3 regions of the Rhizobium sp. PAMB 3174 genome follow, and region 1 is predicted to be linked to each of the others. Evidence: predicted binding sites of a transcription regulator. Region 1 holds the regulator's gene; each other region holds the start of a gene.
What was found. The regulator LexA, encoded in region 1, represses DNA repair genes until DNA is damaged. The targets are predictions, from matches to a motif close to TGTTCNNNNTGTGTTCNG.
Positions count from the first base shown of each region.

Region 2: ACU5AY_RS13115 (glycosyl transferase) is a predicted target of LexA. The motif match lies at 1,962-1,979, and genes of this name have one in related genera.
Region 3: ACU5AY_RS05590 (ATP-dependent helicase) is a predicted target of LexA. The motif match lies at 2,227-2,244, and genes of this name have one in related genera.

Region 1 covers NZ_CM128608.1:1,731,120-1,735,267, forward strand. The annotation lists gene ACU5AY_RS08270 (VOC family protein) at 1-6, opposite strand, end outside; gene ACU5AY_RS08275 (ArnT family glycosyltransferase) at 166-1,848, shown strand; gene lexA (transcriptional repressor LexA) at 1,997-2,707, shown strand; gene ACU5AY_RS08285 (ComEC/Rec2 family competence protein) at 2,701-4,148, opposite strand, start outside.
Region 2 covers NZ_CM128608.1:2,719,013-2,723,160, forward strand. The annotation lists gene ACU5AY_RS13105 (4-(cytidine 5'-diphospho)-2-C-methyl-D-erythritol kinase) at 1-824, shown strand, start outside; gene moaB (molybdenum cofactor biosynthesis protein B) at 821-1,363, shown strand; gene ACU5AY_RS13115 (glycosyl transferase) at 1,385-1,909, opposite strand; gene ACU5AY_RS13120 (PA0069 family radical SAM protein) at 2,046-3,203, shown strand; gene ACU5AY_RS13125 (ribonuclease HII) at 3,382-4,035, shown strand; gene ACU5AY_RS13130 (F0F1 ATP synthase subunit B) at 4,118-4,148, opposite strand, start outside.
Region 3 covers NZ_CM128608.1:1,186,656-1,190,803, reverse strand. The annotation lists gene ACU5AY_RS05600 (efflux RND transporter permease subunit) at 1-816, opposite strand, end outside; gene ACU5AY_RS05595 (efflux RND transporter periplasmic adaptor subunit) at 817-2,031, opposite strand; gene ACU5AY_RS05590 (ATP-dependent helicase) at 2,286-4,148, shown strand, end outside.

The DNA of each region.
Region 1 (4,148 bases):
ATCCATGTGCGACTTCCTCCATTTCGCCGCTGATGTGCTTCATCCGTGGCCGATTTGCAAGTCTTGGCGCGAACATTCGTCGCCCCACCCCGCCATCGGTTGATTTGCCGGCAAAAATGTGGACACAGGTGACCGCACAACGCATCAATGGGAAACCGCGCCGACATGCCGCAGACGCTTGCCGCTATTGCGAGTTCGAACCGCACGATCGCGGCGATCTTCGTCATTGCCTTCCTGGTCGCGATCTTTCCCTTCGCCGAGAGCATGATCCTGCATTATCCGGACGAGCGCCATTATTCGCAGGGCGCGGCGCTGATGATGGAGAGCGGCGACTACCTGACACCGCGCACCGGCGAGGATGCTGTGCGGCTGAAGAAGCCGCCGTTCGCCTACTGGATGAGCGTCGCCGGCATGGAAATCTTCGGCATCGGTGTCATCGGCTCGCGCATCTTCTGGCTGCTCGGCGCGGCCGCCATCCTGTTCGTCACCTACAGGCTGGCCAAGCGGCTGACGGGCGACGATGAGATCGCCCTGTTCTCGCTCGCCATGCTCGCCGGCAATTTCGTCTTCCTGCGCTCCGCCGTCACGGCGATTCCCGACATTCCGCTGACGCTGTTCATGCTCATCGCCCTTTACGGCTTTGCCGGCCTGCTCTTCGCCGGCGAAGAAGACAGATGGGACGCCTGGCTTGCCTATGGCGGAACGGCGATGGCGATCCTGACGAAGGGCATTCCGGCGCTGGCGCCACCGGCCTGCGTCTTCGGTCTGATCGTCCTCTTTCCCTCGTGCCGCGTTCATTTTCGCCGGCTGATCGCCCCGCTGCCGATTCTCTTCTCCATGGCTCTCGCCGGCTGGTGGTTCGTCTACCAGGTGCTGCGGTCGAGCTCGGCGCTCGACAACCAGTTCGTCGGCGATCAGGTGCGCACCAAGCTGGAATTCTCGGTTTTCGCGGTGTTCGACTCCGTCGGTCTCAGCCTTGCCGGCCTGCTGGCGCCCGTGATCGGCTGGCTTTTCGTGATTGCGGCGACCGCGATCGCTACGCGCAAAGTGCCGGGCTTCCGGCAGCTCGGCGCGTCGGCCCTGCTGCTTGCAGGCTGGATTGCGCTCAACATCGCCATGTTCGCGCCCGCCTTCAAACCGGACCATCGCTACATCATTCCGTCTCTTCCCGCTCTGTCGATCCTGATGGCGGTCGGCCTCGCCTCGCTGGAGCGCGAGACGACATCGCGCTATCTGAGCCTGTTTCTCAAATTCTCGGTGATCGGCCTGGCCCTCACCTTCGCCATCCTCTACGGCGTTTCGGCCCAGCTGCTGAGTGCCAAGGTAACGGTTGCGATCGTGGTTGCCATCGCCCTCGGCCTGTTGCTCGTCTGGCGCATCGCCAATCGCGAGGCCTTCCGGCCCATGGTTCTGGCACTCTCCGCCCTGCCAATGGCGATCCTGCTTGCCATCTATCCCGTCGTCGCCGCCTTCGGCATGCCCGACCTTGGAAAGCCGATTGCCGACAAGGTCGCCCAGCTCGACCTGCCCGCCGACGACATCGTCTTCCTTGGGTCTGACATCGTCGCCTCCGAGGCACGATTGCACAGCGGCGTCGAACGACCTTTCCTGCAGCGACGAAAGCTTGCGGACGTCGAAGCCGGCGATCGCTTCAAGGCCGTCATCACGCTGGAGAAGACGGAAGCCGACCGGCTCGCCGCCGACGGGTACGACGTGACGGCGGTCAGTGGCGGCTGGCGTTCGATCGATCCGGCCGTCCTCATGAAGGCCGTTCTCTCCGGCACGCTCGCCGAGACACGCGCAGCGGAAGCCGAGCGCGCCTACATCGCACTCGATCCGACGCGCTAACGCTCATAGCCGACCGGCGGCAGCAAAAATCGGCAGTTCCTGCGACACCGGGCCCCGCTTTCACGATATTTTAGGCACTTGCGGAACACAGTGGGAACATATAGTGTCCGTTCTGTATTTGTTTCATGATTCTGGAAGGTGCCGATTCATGCTGACGCGAAAGCAACAGGAACTGCTTCTCTTCATTCACGAGCGGATGAAGGAATCCGGCGTTCCGCCATCCTTTGACGAGATGAAGGATGCACTCAATCTCGCGTCCAAGTCCGGCATTCACCGGCTGATCACGGCGCTCGAGGAGCGCGGCTTCATCCGCCGCCTGCCGAACCGGGCGCGTGCGCTGGAAGTCATCAAGCTTCCCGAAGCCTATTCGCCGAGCCTGCAGCCGCGCCGCGGCTTTTCGCCAAGCGTCATCGAAGGCAGCCTCGGCAAGCCGAAGCCCGCGCCCACCCCCAAGGCACCGGAACCGGCGAACGACACCGTCAGCGTCCCGGTCATGGGCCGCATCGCCGCCGGTGTGCCGATCTCCGCCATCCAGAACAACACGCACAGCCTGTCCGTGCCGATGGAAATGCTGGGCTCCGGCGAACACTATGCGCTGGAGGTCAAGGGCGACTCGATGATCGAAGCCGGCATCCTCGATGGCGATACTGTCATCATCAAGAATGTCAGCAGCGCCAATCCGGGCGAGATCGTCGTGGCATTGGTCGACGACGAGGAAGCAACGCTCAAGCGCTTCCGCCGCAAGGGTGCGTCGATTGCACTCGAAGCCGCCAACCCGGCCTATGAGACGCGTATCTTCGCCTCCGATCGGGTCAAGGTTCAGGGCAAGCTCGTCGGCCTCATCCGCCGCTATCACTGACCGGTGACACGCCTGGCTGCGTCCGTATAACGCGGACGTGGAACAAGCGGCCATGTGCCCGTTTCCTGCGTGATCGGGAAGGCGTTTGTCCGCCAGTCGTAGTATCGATGCCGGGTCCAGGGCCGGTCGATTGCGCCGACTGCCGTCCTGGCCTCAAAGCCAATGCCGTCCGATGCCGCATGGAGTTCGATCGATCCGGTTCTTCGCAGCCGTTCCGCCATAAGCAATGTCGCGCCCGAGCGGCACGTGTCGTAGCCGAGGCGGAACGGCACGATGACCACATCGGCGATGTCGCAGGCGGGTCCGGCATAGGCGGGTTTCTCCACCGTCACCACCCGCAATGCGGTTCCGCCCGACGCCGTAACCTGACCGGCGCACCAGGCGGCCTTCCTGCAGTGGAAGCGGGATATCTCCCCATTCAGGGCCTTTTCCATAGCCAGTCGCTCCGCATTCAAGACGGAGGCCGGCAGCCGTGGCTGCTCTCCTCCTTTTTCTGTCTGGTCGGCCGGAACGGGCTCCCCATCCGCCATGTCCGGCCCCTCGCCCTTCGGCATGGCGAGCGCCCGCTGCCATTGTTCGAAGATGAAGGATGGCGGACGACTGCGGTTCGTCTCTAGCCGTCCATCGGCAATGAGGGCCGCCAGCCTGCCGTCCTCGCTGATAATCAGCGCAGGAGACGAGTTTGTCGGTCCGTATGCGATCAGCGCAACCGCCACGGCCATCAGCGGCAGGCCGACATATCTGAGGCGACTGCGCAGCAGGACCAGAAGCAGAAAGCCGGCGACCGAGAGTTCGAAGGCATAGGGCGGCAGGCGTCCGGATGAAACTCCGCTGTCCCAGCCGGCGACCTCTCGGGCCACCGCGATGACGATGTCCAGCCCAACCCCCATGAGGCGCAGCGGCCAATGCTCGAGCCCGAACGGCATGGCGAGGACGGATACCAGGCCGGCCGGCATGACCACGAAGGTGACGACCGGCATGGCGATGAGATTGGCGGCGAAGCCATAGGGCGCGAGGCGGTAGAAATGCTCCAGCGCGAAGATCGCCGTTGCAGTCCCGCCGATCGCCGATGTAAGCGCCAACGCCGAAGCAAACCCGCCGGCTTTCGCGGCAAGGGCGATGATACCGGACCGGCGGCGCGGCGCGCTCCGGTCCACCGATCGCATCCGCCACCATCTATATCCCGCCACAAGCGCCACCGTCGCGGCAAACGACATCTGGAAGCTCGGCCCCATGACGGCGGACGGCGTGACGGCAAGAATGATCAGCGCCGCGAGCGCGACGTTCCTGAGGCTGATCGCCGGCCGGTCGATGAGGACTGCGACCAGCATCAATGCCAGCATGATGAAGGCACGGATCGCCGATACCTGCAATCCGGAAATCAGCAGATAGCCGAATGCCCCGGCCAGGGCGGCGGCAGCGGCCCATTTCTTGACCGGGA
Region 2 (4,148 bases), 990 kb from region 1:
GCTATCACCTCCTGGAAAGCCTGGTGGTCTTTGCCGAGGCAGGAGACCGGCTTACCTTCACCGGCGCAGCTGGGGACAGCCTGACGCTGTCTGGTCCGTTTGGCGCCTCCCTGCCCCCGCCGGACGGAAATGACGGCAACCTGGTGACGCGGGCCCGCGACCGGCTGCGGGCATTGCTGGCGGACCAAGGCACGGCCACACCGCCTGTTGCCATCCATCTGGAAAAGAACCTGCCGGTCGCCTCCGGAATCGGCGGCGGCTCGGCGGATGCGGCGGCCGCGATCCGCGGGCTCATGCGGTTCTGGAACGGCGACGCCTTGGACCCGGCACGCCTTTCGCAACTGGCGCTTTCGCTCGGTGCCGACGTGCCGATGTGCCTTTCCGGCCGTCCGCTGGTGGCGCGCGGGATCGGCGAGGACATCGAGACGCTCCGGGACTTTCTCACGTTTCATCTCGTCCTCGTCAATCCACTGAAGGAAGTGTCGACGCCGGCCATCTTCCGGCGTCTGACGGAAAAGAACAATCCGCCACTGCCGGCGCTACCGAGCGCCGCCCCCGCAGACGCGAAGGCGTGGATCGACTATCTCGCGGCCTGCCGCAATGACCTGCAGCCGCCGGCCGAAGAGGTTCTGCCGGAGATCGCAAACGTGATCGCGATGCTGACCGAAGGCGGTGCGCTGCTTGCGCGCATGTCCGGCTCCGGCGCGACCTGCTTCGGGCTCTACGCCGATCAGCAGGCGGCACAGCGGGCAGCAGACGCCCTTCGGCAAGCGCGGCCGGAATGGTATGTTGAGGCAACGCAGACAACGGAAGACCGGACATGAGCACGACGCAAACCGAACGCCCCTTCATTCCCGTCGGCATCGCCGTACTGACGGTATCGGACACGCGCACGCTTGCCGATGACCGTTCCGGCGACACACTGGTGGCGCGGATCGCTGAGGCCGGACACCGGCTGATCGACCGGGCGATCGTGCCCGACGACAAGGACCGCATTCGCGCGCAGGTGGAAGCCTGGACGCTGTCCGCAGACATCGACGTGGTCATCACCACAGGCGGTACGGGCTTTACCGGCCGCGACGTGACGCCGGAAGCGCTGGAGCCCCTGTTCGAAAAGCGCATGGACGGTTTCTCGGAGGTCTTCCATCGCATCTCTTTCGACAAGATCGGCACGTCGACGATCCAGTCGCGGGCAACGGGTGGAGTGGCGAACGCCACCTTCATATTCGTGCTGCCGGGATCGCCCGGCGCCTGCAAGGACGCCTGGGACGGCATTCTGAAGGCGCAACTCGACTACCGCCACATGCCCTGCAATTTCGTGGAAATCATGCCGCGCCTGGACGAACACCTGCGCCGTAGCTGACGCACAACTCATGGCGAACAGTCAGGCCGCCCGGGCAGCCCTGGCCACCCATGAAGGGATGACTTCGCTGCTCAGCGTCTTCGCCTTGCTGCTGGCGGCGACCTCGGCCAGATGCTTGCCGGACCGGACAAGGTCCAGCGCCTGGCGCTTTGGAATGAGGAAGCCGTATTCCAGCGGCTTGCGGCCGCGCCGAAAGCGCTTGAGGAACGGCAGGCGGTAATTTCGCGAAGGCGAGAAGCGGGCCGGCAGCTTGTTCAGCGACAGGTATTCGAGCAGTTCCTCGACCCAGCCGGTCTGCGGCCGCGCACCCGGCTCGAGCAGGAGTATCCACTCGCCGCGCGCCTTGCTGACCACCTCGCCCAGATCCCAGTCTTCATGATAGCGACAGCCTGCCGCCTCGGCCACCCGGGCCGACCCGTCCTGCGACCCCCGGTCGAGCACCACGACGTCGCTGACCAACCCTTCAACAGCTCCGGCGACCAGCACTGACAGGGTCTGCGCCAACTCCGGTTCCTGATCCTGGCATTCCATGATGACTGTCAACATGGGGTTATGATTATCGCGCCGCACAACCGAATGCCACAAAAAAATAAAGTTCTGTACTTGCTTTGTTCTCATTTCCCCGTTACGAATTGGAACAGAGACGAGGGAACAAGCAGATTCCCTTAACGGAGAAGTCCCAATGGCAAGCTTGAACCATTCGGGGCAGGACGCTTTTGCGCCTGCCAATACGGCTGATATTGCCAATTCGCTGATCAAGACGTCTGGCTTGCGGATCGACATCGATCGCCGCAAGGGACGCGGTGCAGGGTTGAACCCTGGCGGCCGCTTCGAGAAGCATGAGACCGTCAGCTTCGACGACGGCTGGAGCACGCTGGAAGACCTGCCCGTCTTCAAGACCGATGTGCAGGTGGAAAAGCCGCGCTCGATCATCACGCGCAACGAATCCCCCGACATACCCTTCGACCGTTCGATCAATCCCTATCGCGGTTGCGAGCACGGCTGCATCTATTGCTTCGCCCGGCCGACGCATGCCTTCATGGGGCTTTCACCGGGGCTGGAATTCGAGTCCAAGCTGTTTGCCAAGCCGGATGCCGCGAAGCTTCTGGAGCGGGAGATTTCCAAGCCCGGCTACCGTCCGCGGACGATCGCCATCGGCACCAATACCGACCCCTACCAGCCGGTCGAGAAGGAATGGCGGATCATGCGCCAGATCCTCGAAGTGCTGCTGGCCGCCAGCCATCCCGTCGGCATCGTCACCAAGTCGGCGATGGTGATGCGCGACATCGACCTCTTGTCGAAGCTCGCCGAGAAGGGCCTCGCCAAGGTGACGATCTCCGTGACGACGCTCGACAGGAAGCTGGCGCGGGCAATGGAACCACGGGCCGCGACGCCGGCCAAGCGGCTGGAGACGATCAAGGCGCTTTCGGATGCCGGCATTCCGACGGGCATCCTGACGGCGCCGATCATTCCCGCGCTCAACGACCACGAGATCGAGCGGCTGCTCGATTCCGGCAAGGCGGCGGGCGCGTGCGAGGCCGGCTACGTGCTGCTGCGCCTGCCGCTCGAAGTCAGCCCCCTCTTCCGCGACTGGCTGCTGCAGCATTACCCGGACCGCTACCGTCATGTCATGTCGCTGGTGCGCTCCATGCGCGGCGGCAAGGACTACGACGCCGAATTCGGCAAGCGCATGAAGGGTGCCGGTCCCTATGCCTGGCAGATCAGCCGGCGCTTCGAACTGGCGACCAAGCGGCTGGGTCTCGCCCGCCGGCAGATGCCACTGCGCGACGACCTATTCGTGCCGCCGGACGGCGGCGGCGTGCAGCTGTCGCTGCTCTAGACTTGAAGCTTTCCGGGAGGTTCCGCCTGCCTCTCCTCCCGGATAGCCCCCGGATGCCGCCAGGATGCGTTCCCGTTCCACCCGCCCTTGTGCGGGAACGCTCCCTCGGGCTGCGATATGACTTCCAGCCCGATCCGGGGGCTTGCAGGAAATCGAGGCGGCGTGCAAACGTCCGCGTATGAAACGCCGCACGCCGCCCGATTCTCCTGACCTTTTTCCGCCAGCCGCCGGTCCCGACTTCGATCTCGAGATGCGCAAGAAGAAGGCCGGCCACTGGCCTGTCGCCGGCGCCGACGAAGCCGGCCGGGGGCCGCTCGCCGGTCCGGTGGTGGCAGCCGCGGTGATCCTCGACCCGGACAATATCCCGCTCGGCCTCAACGATTCCAAGAAGCTTTCGGCTGCCAGACGCGCGGCCCTGTTCGAGGAGATCCTGACCTCGGCGCTTTCCGTCGGCATCGCCTCATCCGGACCGGCGCGCATCGACCGGACAGACATCCTGAAGGCCAGCCTTGATGCCATGCGCCGCGCGGTCCTGGGCCTCACCCTCAAGCCGGCCATGGTGCTGGTCGATGGCCGCGACGTGCCGAAGGGCCTGCCCTGCGCCGGCGACGCCATCATCAAGGGCGATGCCCGCAGCCTGTCGATTGCCGCTGCCTCCATTGTCGCCAAGGTGACGCGCGACCGGATGATGGAAGAAGCCGACCGGATCTTTCCTGCCTATGGCTTCGCCGGCCATGCCGGCTATGGAACGGCCATCCACAGGGCCGCAATCGAACTTCACGGCGGTTGTCGGCTTCACCGCATGAGCTTCCGGCCCCTGCGCAAGGACTGACCACAAGGACCAGATCCACCACGAACGAAAAAGGCCGGGTCAGACCCGGCCTTTTCAATATCTGTTGGCTTGAGGCCAGGCCTCAGTTCAGGCGCGTGCGAACCTGTTCGACC
Region 3 (4,148 bases), 540 kb from region 1:
ATCCGGCCCAAAGGTGACCGTCGCCACATCGCCGAGGCGCACCCGGTCGTTGATCAGGATATTGGCAAAATCCTCCGGCTTCGTCAGCGACGCGGTGGCGCGCACGACGATATCCTGCTTCAGGCTGGTCAGCGATCCCGCCGGCACGTCGAGCGCCATCGAGGCGAGCGCCGTGCTGATGTCGGCGATCGTCAGCCCGCGGCTCGCAAGTTCGGACTGGCTGACATCGACCTTGAACACCTTGTCCTGGTCGCCGTAGACCTCGACGTCTGCAACACCCTCGACGGAGGCCAGCCGGTCGGCGATCTGGTCGTTGACCAGGAGCGTCAGGTCTTCGATCGACAGCGTGTCGGAGGTCAGGGCCAGCCGCATGATCGGCTGCGAATCGGCGTCCGCCTTGACGATGCGGGGATCGTCGACATCATCCGGCAACTGGTTGGTGACCCGGCTGATCGCATCGCGCACATCCATCGAGGCGACGTTGAGATCGGTCGCGTCGGTGAATTCCAGCGTAACTCGACTGGAGCCGAAGGACGAAGTCGAGGACATCGACTTCAAGCCCGAAACGCGCGCGACCGCGCCTTCGATGACCTGGGTAATCTCGCGGTCGACCGTCTCCGGCGATGCGCCGGTGAAGCTGGTGCGCACGGTGATGACCGGCTGATCGACGTCCGGCAGTTCGCGCACTTCGACGCCGAAATAGGCGGCAAGACCCGCAACGACGATCAGCGCATTGAAGACCAGCGCCAGGATAGGCCGGCGCACGAAGAGCGCGGTAGAACCATGTTCGGTTGTCGGAATTTCCTCTGCCGCCATTTACGCACCCCGCTCGCTGCCGGATGCCTTCACCTCGGCCTCGGGCACAGCCTTGCCGCCCTCGTCTTTCGGCTTTTCGACCTCCGCAGCACCGGCGACCTGCACCTCGGCACCTTCGCGCAGCCGCTGCAGGCCGGCGGTAACGATGCTGTCACCCTTGGCGATATCGCCCTTGACCAGCACCACGTCCGGGTTGCGCTGGATGATGGCGACGCGAACCTTCTCGACCTTGCCGTCCGTCACCCGCCAGACATAAGACCCGTCAGAATCCCACTGCACGGCGAGCGGATCGACGGACGGATAATTGTCGCCGCCGAATTTCATCAACACCGTGAATGCCATGCCGGCGCGCAGCTTGTCGTCCGTGTTGGGAATGCGGGCCCGAACCTTGAAGGTGCGGCTCGCCTCATCGATACGGTTGTCGACGGCTTCAATCTCGCCGGAAAACACCTCGCCGGGCCGCGCCACCGCCGTCGCCTGAACCGGCTGTCCGGTCGCCATCCCGGCGGCGAAACGCTCAGGCGCCCAGAAATCGACCAGCAACTCGGACCGGTTGTCGACGGTCACGATGGCGGTCGAGGTCGTCACGTAGTCGCCGACGCTGACCGGAATGATGCCGGCGACGCCATCGATCGGCGAGACGATATCCCGCCGCTTCAGCGTCAGCTCGGCATTGTCGAGGGCGAGCTTCGCCGACTTGGCGTCGATCTCTGATTCCACCAGGCTGACACGCGAGACGGTCGACTTCGCATTCTTGTAGATCGACAGCTTCTCTTCCGCGCTTTCCAGCGCCACCTGCGCCTGGTCGCGGGCGATCACCTGTTCCTCGCGGTCAAGGCTGGCGATCACCTCGCCCTTCTTCACCCGGTCGCCCGAGCGAATATTGACCGCGGCGATATTGCCGGAGGCCTGCGGCGCGATGACGACGGACTCGATCGCCTCGCCATTGCCGATGGCCGTCAGCTGATCGTTGACGACGCCCTCTCCGGCCGGCGCGGTGACGACGACGGTAGGACCGCTGCGAAACCCGCCGCGGCCACGACCTTCGCCCGCTCCGGGCGCGCTTTCACTCTTCGGGGCGATGGCGGCAACCACCTCCTGCGACAGGCCCATCTTCTGCAACAGGGCACCGGCTCCGGGTACAAACGTCACCCACACATAAAGACCGGCACACAGAACGATCAGGCTCAAAACCAGCTGTTTCCACAGACGCATCAATTTCTCCGGGGGGTGGCAGAGTTCTGCATGCGACCTTTGGTTCCGCCCCTGGTCGCCCGCTCTGCTCACGGTTCGTCAGGCTGCATTATGATTTAATCCTAAAATGCGACAAGCGAAACAAGATTACAATTTGGTCATGTTCGATCACAGTTGCGTTTGATTTAGCGGCAAACCCCATCAATTCATGGGGTAAGTGCGCCTTTTGTTCTCTTTCTTTTGCCTTTTGGAACCGAATCACTACATTGAGCCGCATGATCGGTGGTTATGACGACATTCCCTTTTTCGACGAGGAACCCGAACCCAGGACGCCCGCCGCCCCCGCGCCGTCGGCCGGAGGCATCGCCGCCCGCGCCATGGCCGCCCGCGGCCAGAAGCGCGCCCCGGATTATCTCTCGGGCCTGAACCCGGAACAACGCGAAGCGGTGGAGACGACGGAAGGTCCGGTGCTGGTGCTGGCCGGCGCCGGCACGGGCAAGACCCGCGTGCTCACCACCCGCATCGCTCATATTCTCTCGACCGGACACGCCTTCCCCTCGCAGATCCTTGCCGTGACGTTTACCAACAAGGCAGCGCGCGAGATGAAGGAGCGCATCGGCCTCTTGCTCGGCGACGCTGTCGAAGGCATGCCATGGCTCGGCACCTTCCACTCGATCGGCGTCAAGCTGTTGCGCCGCCATGCCGAGGTCGTGGGGCTGAGGTCTGACTTCACAATTCTCGACACCGACGACGTCATCCGGCTGATCAAGCAGATCATCCAGGCCGAAGAGCTGGACGACAAGCGCTGGCCGGCCAAGCAGTTCGCCGGCATGATCGACAACTGGAAGAACAAGGGCCTGACGCCGGAGCAGATTCCGGAAGGCGACGCCCGCGCCTTTGCGAACGGCAAGGGCCGCGAACTCTACAGGGCCTATCAGGCTCGGCTAAAGACGCTCAACGCCTGCGATTTCGGCGATCTCCTTCTGCATCCGATCCATATCTTCCGCAGCGAGCCCGGCATCCTCAAGGATTACCACCGCCGCTTCAAATACATCCTCGTCGACGAGTATCAGGACACCAACACTGCCCAGTACATGTGGCTGCGGCTGCTCGCCCAGCGGCCGAAGGGCGAGCCGATCAATGTCTGCTGCGTGGGCGACGACGACCAGTCGATCTACGGCTGGCGCGGCGCGGAGGTCGACAACATCCTGCGCTTCGAGAAGGACTTTCCGGGCGCCAAGGTCATCCGGCTGGAGCGCAACTACCGCTCGACCGAGCACATCCTCGGCGCCGCCGGCCACCTGATCGCGCACAATGAGGGCCGTCTCGGCAAGACGCTGTTTACCGACCGCACCGACCCGGATGACGACAAGGTGCAGGTTCACAATGCCTGGGATTCGGAGGAAGAGGCCCGCGCCATCGGCGAGGAAATCGAGCAGCTTCAGCGCGAGAAACACAATCTCAACGACATGGCGATCCTGGTGCGCGCCTCCTTCCAGATGCGCGAATTCGAAGACCGCTTCGTCACGCTCGGCCTCAACTACCGCGTCATCGGCGGCCCACGCTTCTACGAGCGCCTTGAGATCCGCGACGCCATGGCCTATTTCCGCCTCGTCTGCCAGCCGGCCGACGACCTCGCCTTCGAGCGTATCATCAACACGCCGAAGCGCGGCCTTGGCGACGCGAGCGTCCGCCAACTGCACGACTACGCCCGCGCCCGCGACATTCCGATGCTCGCCGCCGCGGCGGAAGTGATCGAGACCGACGAGTTCAAGCCGAAGCCGCGCAAGGCGCTGTTCGACGTCGTGACCGATTTCCGCCGCTGGCAGTCGCTGCTGGAAAACACGCCGCACACCGAGCTCGCCGAACAGATCCTCGACGAAAGCGGCTATACCGCCATGTGGCAGGCCGACAAATCGGCGGAAGCGCCGGGGCGACTGGAAAACCTGAAGGAACTGGTCCGCTCGATGGAGGGGTTCGAGTCGCTGCGCGGCTTCCTCGAACACGTCTCGCTGGTCATGGATGTCGAGCAGAACGAAAACCTCGACGCCGTCTCCATCATGACGCTGCACTCGGCCAAGGGACTGGAATTCGAGACCGTCTTCCTGCCCGGCTGGGAGGAAGGCCTGTTTCCGCAC